DNA from 3 places in the Cellulomonas xiejunii genome. Region 2 is predicted to be linked to each of the others. Evidence: predicted binding sites of a transcription regulator. Region 2 holds the regulator's gene; each other region holds the start of a gene.
The links. Region 2 encodes HrcA, which represses chaperone genes, less so after heat shock. Its sites were predicted from a motif close to TTNGCACTCGNNNNNNNCGAGTGCNAA; they were not measured.
Positions count from the first base shown of each region.

Region 1: a site for HrcA is predicted at 1,146-1,172, ahead of groL (chaperonin GroEL). Genes of this name have one in related genera too.
Region 3: a site for HrcA is predicted at 2,005-2,031, ahead of groES (co-chaperone GroES). Genes of this name have one in related genera too.

Region 1 covers NZ_CP101987.1:768,749-772,019, forward strand. Annotated here, with positions in the region: gene NP048_RS03700 (glycoside hydrolase family 15 protein) at 1-1,094, opposite strand, end outside; gene groL (chaperonin GroEL) at 1,324-2,949, shown strand; gene NP048_RS03710 (hypothetical protein) at 3,022-3,271, opposite strand, start outside.
Region 2 covers NZ_CP101987.1:2,458,695-2,461,965, forward strand. Annotated here, with positions in the region: gene dnaJ (molecular chaperone DnaJ) at 1-947, opposite strand, end outside; gene hrcA (heat-inducible transcriptional repressor HrcA) at 1,035-2,057, opposite strand; gene NP048_RS11240 (DUF3097 domain-containing protein) at 2,241-3,110, shown strand; gene NP048_RS11245 (DUF2189 domain-containing protein) at 3,181-3,271, opposite strand, start outside.
Region 3 covers NZ_CP101987.1:2,880,495-2,883,765, forward strand. Annotated here, with positions in the region: gene NP048_RS13090 (MerR family transcriptional regulator) at 1-907, opposite strand, end outside; gene NP048_RS13095 (WhiB family transcriptional regulator) at 1,167-1,463, shown strand; gene groES (co-chaperone GroES) at 1,575-1,868, opposite strand; gene NP048_RS13105 (class I SAM-dependent methyltransferase) at 2,117-3,271, shown strand, end outside.

The DNA of each region.
Region 1 (3,271 bases), 1.7 Mb from region 2:
GCCGCGTCCGGCAGCGTGCGTGTCGCGTACCGGCCGTATCCCGTCGGCCCGAACGCGTCGACGACCGCTTGGCGCGCGCGGGCAGCACCTGCCGCGGCCGCTGTCGCGGGACCGCGCAGACCGGCCGCGTCGAGCACGACCGCCGCCTGCTCGAGCCCGGCGACCAGCGGCGCGGCCGTGCCGAGCGTCACCTCGCCCTCGGCGACCTCCCAGTAGTCCGGCGAGGCGGGCGGCAGCCCACCCGCGACGAGCCGCAGGGCGCGTCCGGCGGACCGCTCCACGAGCGGCGCCAGCCGCCGCGCCTCGGTGGTCCGGTCGGTGTCGTCCACCTCGGCGAGGACGAGGCCGGCCGCCCACATCGCCCACCCCGTGCCGTCCGTCTGCAGCCCGCGGTCGTCCGGCGGGCCGGAGCCGTCCGGCAGGTACCGCGCGTGGAACGACCCGTCGGGCGACTGCACGTCCGCGAGGAAGTCGAGCACCGCGAGCGCGTCGTCGACGTGGCCCGTGCGGGCCAGCGCGACCGCGACGAACGCCGAGTCCCGGGGCCACACGTAGCGCCAGTGCGGCGACCAGCCGGCGACGACGACACCGTCCGCGACCGTCAGCGAGTGCAGGTCCAGCAGGGCGGCGCGCGCGAGGTCCTCGTGAGGGCCGCCCGCCCCGGGGACGCGACCGGCGGCGATCCACGCGAGCTGCTCGTCCGCGGCGGCCGCGGCGGCGCGCGGCCCGACGGCGACGGTCGTGGTCGGGGTCGCGCCGACCGCGCTCGCGAGCACTGCGGCCGCCGGGTGCGGCACGCGCGTGCCCGGCAGGTAGACCGCGAGGGCGTCCGACGGGACGCCGTCACGCGCGCCGTCCGGCAGGACCGACACGGCCTGCTGGTAGAGCGGGATCTGCGCGTCGGCGAGGGCGCCCACCCCCCGGCCGACGCCCGCGGCCGCTCCGGTTCCGACGGCGACGTCCGCGAGGTCCGTGCCCCGCGCGACGCCAGGGGTCGCGCCCATCGTGCTCGTGATCAGCAGCATGCCGCCCAGCAGGGTGACCGCGCCGGCGCGGGTGCGCAGGGCGCGGCTCACGACGACCGTGTCGAGCACAACGAGCACCTTAGGGGTTCGCGCTCGGCGCAGGGGCAGACGGGTCCGCTGCTTGCACTCGAAGGGGTCGAGTGCTAACCATTGACTTAGCACTCTCCGGTGGAGAGTGACAGAATCAACCCGGCCGTCAGGTGAGGGTCGTCGCGAGCGGGACGTGAGCGCGCGCGACGGTCCGTCCGTCGCGGGCACCGACCGGCCACCCACGAACTGGAAGAAGGATCACAGCCCCATGGCCAAGATCATCGCCTTCAACGAGGAGGCCCGACGGAGCATGGAGCGTGGGCTCAACGTCCTCGCTGACACCGTCAAGGTCACCCTGGGCCCGAAGGGCCGCAACGTCGTGCTCGACAAGAAGTGGGGCGCGCCGACGATCACCAACGACGGCGTCTCCATCGCCAAGGAGATCGAGCTCGAGGAGCCGTTCGAGCGCATCGGCGCCGAACTCGTCAAGGAGGTCGCCAAGAAGACGGACGACGTCGCCGGTGACGGCACGACGACCGCGACCGTCCTGGCCCAGGCGCTCGTGCGCGAGGGTCTGCGCAACGTGGCCGCCGGCGCCAACCCGATCGCCCTGAAGAAGGGCATCGAGAAGGCCGTCGAGGCCGTCACGGCGCAGCTCCTGGCCCAGGCCAAGGAGATCGAGACCAAGGAGGAGATCGCGGCCACCGCCGCCATCTCCGCCGGTGACCCCGCGATCGGCGAGCTCATCGCCGAGGCCCTCGACAAGGTGGGCAAGGAGGGCGTCATCACCGTCGAGGAGTCGAGCGCCCTCGGCCTCGAGCTCGAGCTCACGGAGGGCATGCGCTTCGACAAGGGCTTCCTGTCGGCGTACTTCGTGACGGACCCCGAGCGTCAGGAGGCCGTCCTGGAGGACGCGTACGTCCTGCTCGTCGAGTCCAAGGTCTCGAACGTCAAGGACCTGCTGCCGCTGCTGGAGAAGGTCATCCAGGCCGGCAAGCCGCTGCTCATCGTGGCCGAGGACGTCGAGTCCGAGGCGCTGGCGACGCTCGTCGTCAACCGCATCCGCGGCATCTTCAAGTCCATCGCCGTCAAGGCGCCGGGCTTCGGCGACCGCCGCAAGGCGATGCTGCAGGACATGGCCGTCCTCACCGGTGGCCAGGTCGTCTCCGAGACCGTCGGTCTGAAGCTGGACCAGGTCGGCCTCGAGGTGCTCGGCACCGCGCGCAAGGTCGTCGTGACCAAGGACGAGACCACGATCGTCGAGGGTGGCGGCGACGCGGCCCTGATCGCGGGCCGCGTCAACCAGATCCGTGCCGAGATCGAGAACTCGGACTCGGACTACGACCGCGAGAAGCTCCAGGAGCGCCTCGCGAAGCTCGCCGGTGGCGTCGCCGTCATCAAGGCGGGCGCGGCCACCGAGGTCGAGCTCAAGGAGCGCAAGCACCGCATCGAGGACGCCGTGCGCAACGCCAAGGCGGCCGTCGAGGAGGGCATCGTCGCCGGTGGCGGCGTGGCGCTCATCCAGGCCGGCAAGGTCGCGTTCGAGAAGCTCGAGCTCGAGGGTGACGAGGCGACCGGTGCCAACATCGTGAAGTACGCGATCGAGGCCCCGCTCAAGCAGATCGCCATCAACGCCGGCCTCGAGGGCGGCGTCGTGGCGGAGAAGGTCCGCAACCTCCCGGCCGGGCACGGCCTCAACGCCGCGACCGGTGTGTACGAGGACCTGCTGGCCGCGGGCGTCAACGACCCGGTCAAGGTCACGCGCTCGGCGCTGCAGAACGCCGCGTCCATCGCGGCGCTGTTCCTCACCACGGAGGCCGTCGTGGCCGACAAGCCGGAGAAGTCGGCCCCGGCCGGCGGCGGCGGTGGCGAGGACTTCGGCGGCGGTTTCTGAGTCGCTGAGCACCACCTGAACGGCCCGACGGCCGGTCACCCTCCGGGGTGGCCGGCCGTCGGCGTTCGCTGGTCAGCGCGGCGGCGCGGGCGGGACCGGGCCGCTCGTGGGCGGGAGCTCGTACGGGGACGTGGTGCCCGACGCGGGAGGGGCGGCAGGGGTGCCGTAGGCGCTGGGGGTCCCGTAGGCGTCGGGAGCCCCGGGGGTGCCCGGCGCGCCGTAGCCCGCGTACGCGCCGCTGCCGTAGACGCCGCTGCCGTAGACGCCGCTGCCGTAGACGCCGTTGCCGTACGCGCCGGCGCCGTCAGCGGGGCCGCCGTAC
Region 2 (3,271 bases):
CGACCTCCGACGTGCAGGTGACCCACACCGAGACCTCGCAGCGTCAGGACCTGGCCGGGCTGCGTGCCCGGCCGCAGGTCGAGCTCCTGCGGCCCGTCGAGCGTGTCCATCGTGACGACCGTGCCCAGGGCGGCGGCCGTCATCGGCACCTGGAGCGTCGCGTGCAGGTCGTCGCCGCGCCGGACGAACGTCTCGTGCTTGCGCTCGCGCACCTCGAGGTAGACGTCCCCCGGGGGACCGCCGGCCGGGCCGACCTCGCCCTGCCCGGTCATCTTGATGCGCGTGCCGGTGTCGACACCGGCCGGCACGTCGACCGTCAGGGTGCGCCGCGAACGCACCCGGCCCTCGCCGGCGCACTCGGTGCAGGGCTCGGGGATGACGGTGCCGAAGCCGTGGCACGCGGCGCACGGCTGCGTCGTCATGACCTGACCGAGGAACGAGCGTGCGACGCGCTGCACGGACCCGCGCCCGCCGCACACCTCGCAGGTGCGCGGCGACGTGCCGGGACGGCAGCACGTGCCACCGCACGTGGGGCACAGCACGGCCGTGTCCACCTGCACCTCGCGGTGCGCGCCGAACGCCGCCTCCGCGAGGTCCAGGTCCAGCCGGACGAGCGCGTCCTGCCCGCGACGGGCGCGCGGCACCGGACCCCGCGGTGCGCCACCGCCCGCGCCGAAGAAGGTCTCGAAGATGTCCTGGAAGCCGAAGCCGCCGCCCATCCCGCCGCCCGGGGACGCGGGGTCGGCGCCCATGTCGTAGGCGCGCCGCTTCTCGGCGTTGCCGAGCACGTCGTACGCGCGCGACACGTCCTTGAACCGCTCCTCCGCGGCGGGGTCGGTGCCCGCGACGTCGGGATGGTGCTCACGTGCGAGCCGCCGGTAGGCCTTCTTGATCTGCTCGGCTGTCGCGTCACGCTGGACACCGAGGATCTCGTAGTAGTCGGTCACGTGGGGTGCTGCTCGCTTCCTGCTCGTGCGTGGGGTGCCCAGGCCCCGGCGCATCGCACCGGGCGGCGCGGACGCGGGGCGGACCGGTCAGCCTGCAAGGATCCTGGTGAGGTAGCGGGCGACGGCTCGGACCGCCGCCATCGTCTGGGGGTAGTCCATCCGCAACGGCCCGACCGACCCCAGGACCGCGACGGACGAGCCGTCCGCACCGTAGCCGCTCGTGACGATGCTGGTCTCGGCGAGGCCCTCGTGCTGCGTCTCGCGCCCGATGCGCACGGCCACACCCGCCGAGTCCTCGGCCATCTCCGAGAGCAGGCGCAGCAGGACGACCTGCTCCTCCAGCGCCTCGAGCACCGGCCCGATGGTGTGCGGGAAGTCGGCACCCGCACTGCGGGCCAGGTGGGAGGCGCCCGCGACGATCACGCGCTCCTCGCGCTCCTGCGCGAGGGTCTCCGCGACGACGGCGGACACGGACCTGGCCAGGTCGGCGCCGTCGGGCCCGAACTCGTCCGCGAGCGCCTCGAGCGCCACGTCGAGCTCGGCCAGACGCAGACCGGCGGCAGCGGCGTTGAGCCGCAGCCGCAGCCGCGCGACGACCGACTCGTCGAGGTCCTCGGTGAGCTCGAGCGTGCGCTGCTCGACCCGGCCGGTCGTCGTGATGATGACGACGAGCAGGTGGCGCGCGCCGACGGGCACGAGCTCGACGTGCCGCAGCGCCGAGCGGCGCAGCGACGGGTACTGCACGACGGCGACCTGGTGCGTGAGCTGCGCGATCAGCCGCACGGCCCGGTCCATCACGTCGTCGAGGTCGACGGCCTCCTCGAGCAGCGTCCCGATGGCCCGCTTCTCCGCGGCGGACAGCGCCCGCACCCCGGACAGCCGGTCGACGAACTCTCGGTACCCGAGCTCGGTCGGCACGCGGCCCGCGGACGTGTGGGGCTGGACGATGAGGCCGGCCTCCTCGAGGGCGGCCATGTCGTTGCGGATCGTCGCGGGCGAGACCCCGAGGGCGTGCCGCTCCGCGAGCGCCCGCGACCCGACCGGCTCGCGGGTCGCGACGTAGTCCTCGACGATGGCGCGCAGCACGTCCAACCGACGGTCGTCGCTCATGTCGCTCCCTCCGTCCCCGGGTCCACACCGTCCGTGCGACCACGTGCACGTGGTCGCCTCACGGGCGGCCCGATGTAGCACTCACCCGGACCGAGTGCCAATTCTACGCGGTCCCCCGGTGGAGCCGGGGCGGCACCGCGCGTCGCCCGTGGAGCAGGGCGCACGACCTCCTAGAGTGCCCGCGTGACCGTCGACCGATACGGCCGCGACGTGCTCTCGAGCAGCAGCGCCGCCTCCCGTCCCACCCACCACCGTCCTGCGCGCGCGTCGCGCGAGCAGCCGGCCGAGCGCGGTCTGGTCGTCGAGGACGTGGAGACCGGGTGGGTCGGCGCGGTCGTGCGGGTCGAGAAGTCCGGCGGCCTGCACGTGGTCGTGCTCGAGGACCGGCGTGGTCGGACGCGCACCTTCCGGCTCGGTCCCGGGTTCTGGGTCGACGGTCAGCCGGTCGTCCTCACGGCGCCGGTGACCAGCCGGGCACCCGTGCGACCGACGCGCACCGCGTCGGGTTCGGTCGCCGTGCCCGACGCACCCGCGCGGGTGGCCCGGGGCTCGCGCATCTGGGTCGAGGGCAAGCACGACGCCGAGCTCGTCGAGAAGGTGTGGGGCGACGACCTGCGCGTCGAGGGTGTCGTCGTCGAGCTCCTCGACGGCGTGGACCACCTGGCCGACGCGCTGCGCGACTTCCGGCCGGCGCCCGACCGGCGCGTGGGCGTGCTCGTCGACCACCTGGTGCCCGGGTCCAAGGAGAGCCGCCTCGCCGAGGAGGCGCTGCGCACGGTCCCCGCGGGCACGGTGCGCGTGCTGGGGCACCCGTACGTCGACGTCTGGCAGGCCGTGCGCCCCGAGCGCGTGGGGCTGGCGGCGTGGCCGACGATCGAGCGCGGGACGGAGTGGAAGCGCGGGATCCTGCGCGAGCTCGGGTGGCCGGCGGACGAGCAGGCCGACGTGGCGCGCGGGTGGCAGCGGATCCTGCGCTCGGTGCGGTCGTACGCGGACCTCGAGCCCAGCCTGCTGGGTCGTGTCGAGGAGCTCATCGACTTCGTCACTGCCTGACGGCGACGTCGGGTCCGAACGCGACGCGGGGCCCGTCCGGCGGACGGGCCCCGCGTGCTGGGTGATGAGGTCAGGCGGCGATCTGGCCGTTCGTCAGCCGCCGGTACGCGTAGACGGTCAGCAGCGCGCCCACGGGCAGGGACACGAGCACGCCGATGCCG
Region 3 (3,271 bases), 420 kb from region 2:
GCACCCGTTCCTCGGCGACGTCGGGCACCATGACGAACTGCGGCAGGTCGGTGCGCTCCTGCGCGAGGCGCGCCACGACCGACAGGTCCGGGGTCGCGGACTCCGACAGGGTCACCACCGCGCGCGCCCGCGTCATGAGGGCCAGCTCGCCCGCGTGCCGCGTCGAGACCGGCCCGCCGACGAGCCGCGCGTCGACACCACCGTCGACGAGTGCTGCCGCGAGGACGTGCGCGACGACGGGCCGCGGCTCCCCCGGCACCGGCAGGAGCAGGACCACGGGCGCGCCGGTGGGCGGGGGTGCTGCGGTGCGGGCCCGCAGCGCACCGAGCACGGCGCCGACCAGGGTCTCGCGCGCGTCGACCCCCGGGCGCTCGACGACGGTCCGCCGCGCGAGCGCGGCCAGGGCCGGCTGCACGCGGTCGACCCACCACCGCGACAGGTCGAGCCCCGCCGGGTCGAGGAGCGCCGCACAACGGTCGACGCGGCCGGTCAGCGCGGCGTCGACGAGCGCTGCGACGCCCGCGGCGGCGCCGGCCGGACCGCTGGCGAGGGACGTCCCGGACGCGCCCGGTGCCGTCGCGCCGGGGACGGGGAGCCGCCCGGTGAGGTCGTCGCTGCCAGCGGTGGGGACCGGGTGCGTGACGACGCCCGGGACCTCGGAGGACAGCGCCAGCCGTGCGGCCTCGGCCGGGGCAACCCCGTCGATGGTGAGCCGGCGCATCACCATGAGCCGCTCGAGGTCGTGGGTCGTGTAGCGGCGGTGCGCGCCGGCGGAGTGCTCGGAGGGCCCCAGGCCGTAGCGCCGGTCCCAGGTCCGCAGGGTCGCGGGGGCGACACCGAGGCGGCGCGCGACGGCCGCGACGGTCAGCGCCGGACCAGCAGGGGGCTCGTCGGCTGCGGGGTCCATGAAGCGATTGTGCCAGCCGCATGGCGCGATCCCACGAGCGCGCGCCGAGCGCAGACCGTCGTCACGGACGGGCGTCCTGCACCCGCGTCCAGATCGCGCCAGGCACCGATTCACATGATCGCGTCAGAAACTGGGCCTTGAACAACTTCTGAAGCGGTTGTAGCGTGGCGTCACGTCGACACGGGGTACCGGGTCGGCCACCGACTTTCGTCCCGGTCCAGCACCGCAGGACGACCACGTAGTAGCCAAGGAGGAACACATGGCCGAGATCTCGCGTCTTCCCGGACCGGTGATGGACCTGTGGGAGTGGCAGTTCGACGGCGCCTGCCGCGATGCTGACCAGGACCTCTTCTTCCACCCCGAGGGGGAGCGTGGCTCGGCCCGGCGGCGCCGTGCGGAGGCCGCCAAGGCCATCTGCGCGACGTGCCCCGTGCTCAAGGAGTGCCGCGAGCAGTCGCTGGCCGTGCGCGAGCCGTACGGCGTGTGGGGCGGGCTGTCGGAGGAGGAGCGCGCCACCGTCCTCGCCGAGCGCGCCGGGCGCCGCGTCACCGCCTGAGCCCCTGAACCTCCGCACGGCCTGAACCTCCATACGCACGACGAAGGCCCCCTCCCGCGGGAGGGGGCCTTCGTCGTGCCGGGGACGGGTCCCCGGTCAGCAGAGCTGTCGTCAGGCGACGACGGCGAGGATGTCGCGCGCCGAGAGGATGAGGTACTCCTCACCCGCGTACTTCACCTCGGTGCCGCCGTACTTCGAGTAGATGACCTTGTCGCCCACGGCCACGTCCAGCGGCACGCGGTTGCCCTTGTCGTCGATCCGACCCGGGCCCACCGCCAGGACCTCGCCCTCCTGGGGCTTCTCCTTGGCGCTGTCCGGGATGACGAGACCCGACGCGGTCGTGGTCTCGGCCTCGAGGGCCTTGACAACGATGCGGTCCTCGAGGGGCTTGATGGAGACCGACACAGCGGACCTCCCCTTCGCATGTGTGAGTAGTTCAGGAGTCTGCGCCGCACCGTCGCACCGTCGTCGCGGGAGCCGGGCCACGGGAGCGGTTGGCACCCTCACCAGGAGAGTGCCAGTTCCTCACTCTAGGAACGCGTTAGCACTCGGTCAACCCGAGTGCCAGAACCCACCCTCACGCGCGCCTCCACGGCACCCTCTCGACCCGGCGTGGTGGGAGCGACGGCCGGTGACGTGGGAAGGTTGGCGGTGTGGACGACGCCGCACTGGTCAAGCTGCTCAGTCCCGACGGCTGGGCACTGCTCCAGGCCCTGCCGCCGTACGACGAGCGGCTCGCGCTGCCGCTGGCCGAGCGCCTGCAGAAGGACGGGCTCGACCCCGCCCTGGTGTCCGCCGCGCTCACCCAGTCCCGGTTGCGCCTGCGGGCGCGCGGCAAGCTCGGCGACTTCGCCGAGGGCATGCTGTTCACGGTCGCGGGCCTCGAGCAGGCGACGCGCCTCGAGGTCGCGGCGCACCACGCGCGGCGCTACCGCGACGCCGGGTGCAGATACGTCGCCGACCTGACCTGTGGGCTCGGGGCCGACGCGCTCGCGATGGCCGGCATCGGCATCCGCGTGCTCGCCACCGACGTCGACGAGACGACCGCAGCGCTCGCGACCGTCAACCTGCGCGCCTTCCCCGAGGTCGAGGTCCGCATGGGCGACGGGCTGGCGCTCGACCTGGCGGCCGAGGGTGTCGACGGCGTGTACGCCGACCCGGCGCGGCGCACGGGCACCGGCCGACGCGTGTTCGACCCCCGGGCCTACTCCCCACCGCTCGACGAGGTCCTCGCCGTCCGCACGACGGTCCCCGCGCTCGGGCTGAAGCTGGGACCAGGCATCGCGCACCGCGACCTGCCCCACGACGCCGAGGCGCAGTGGGTGTCGTCCGGCGGTGAGGTCGTGGAGCTGGGCCTGTGGTTCGGACCGCTGGCACCCGACGGGCCTGGTCGCTCGGCCCTGGTCCTGCGCGAGGGCAGCGCGCACGCCCTGCGGGCCGACCCCGACGGCGACGACGACGCACCGCCCGTCGGCCCGGTCGGGGGGTACCTGTACGAGCCGGACGGGGCCGTCATCCGCGCCGGTCTCGTCGGGACGATCGCGTACCGGGTGCGCGGCCGGCTCATCGACCCCACGATCGCCTACGTGACCTCCGACGCCCTGGCCGACCGCGCCGCCTGGCAGCCGCTCGCGACCGCGTACCGCGTCCTGGACGACCTGCCCTTCGGGCTCAAGCGGCTGCGCACGTACCTGCGCGAGCGGGACGTCGGGCGGCTCACGATCAAGAAGCGCGGCACCGCCGTCGTGCCCGAGACGCTGCGCCGGCAGCTCGACCTGCGCGGGAGCGCCGAGGGCACGGTCGTGCTC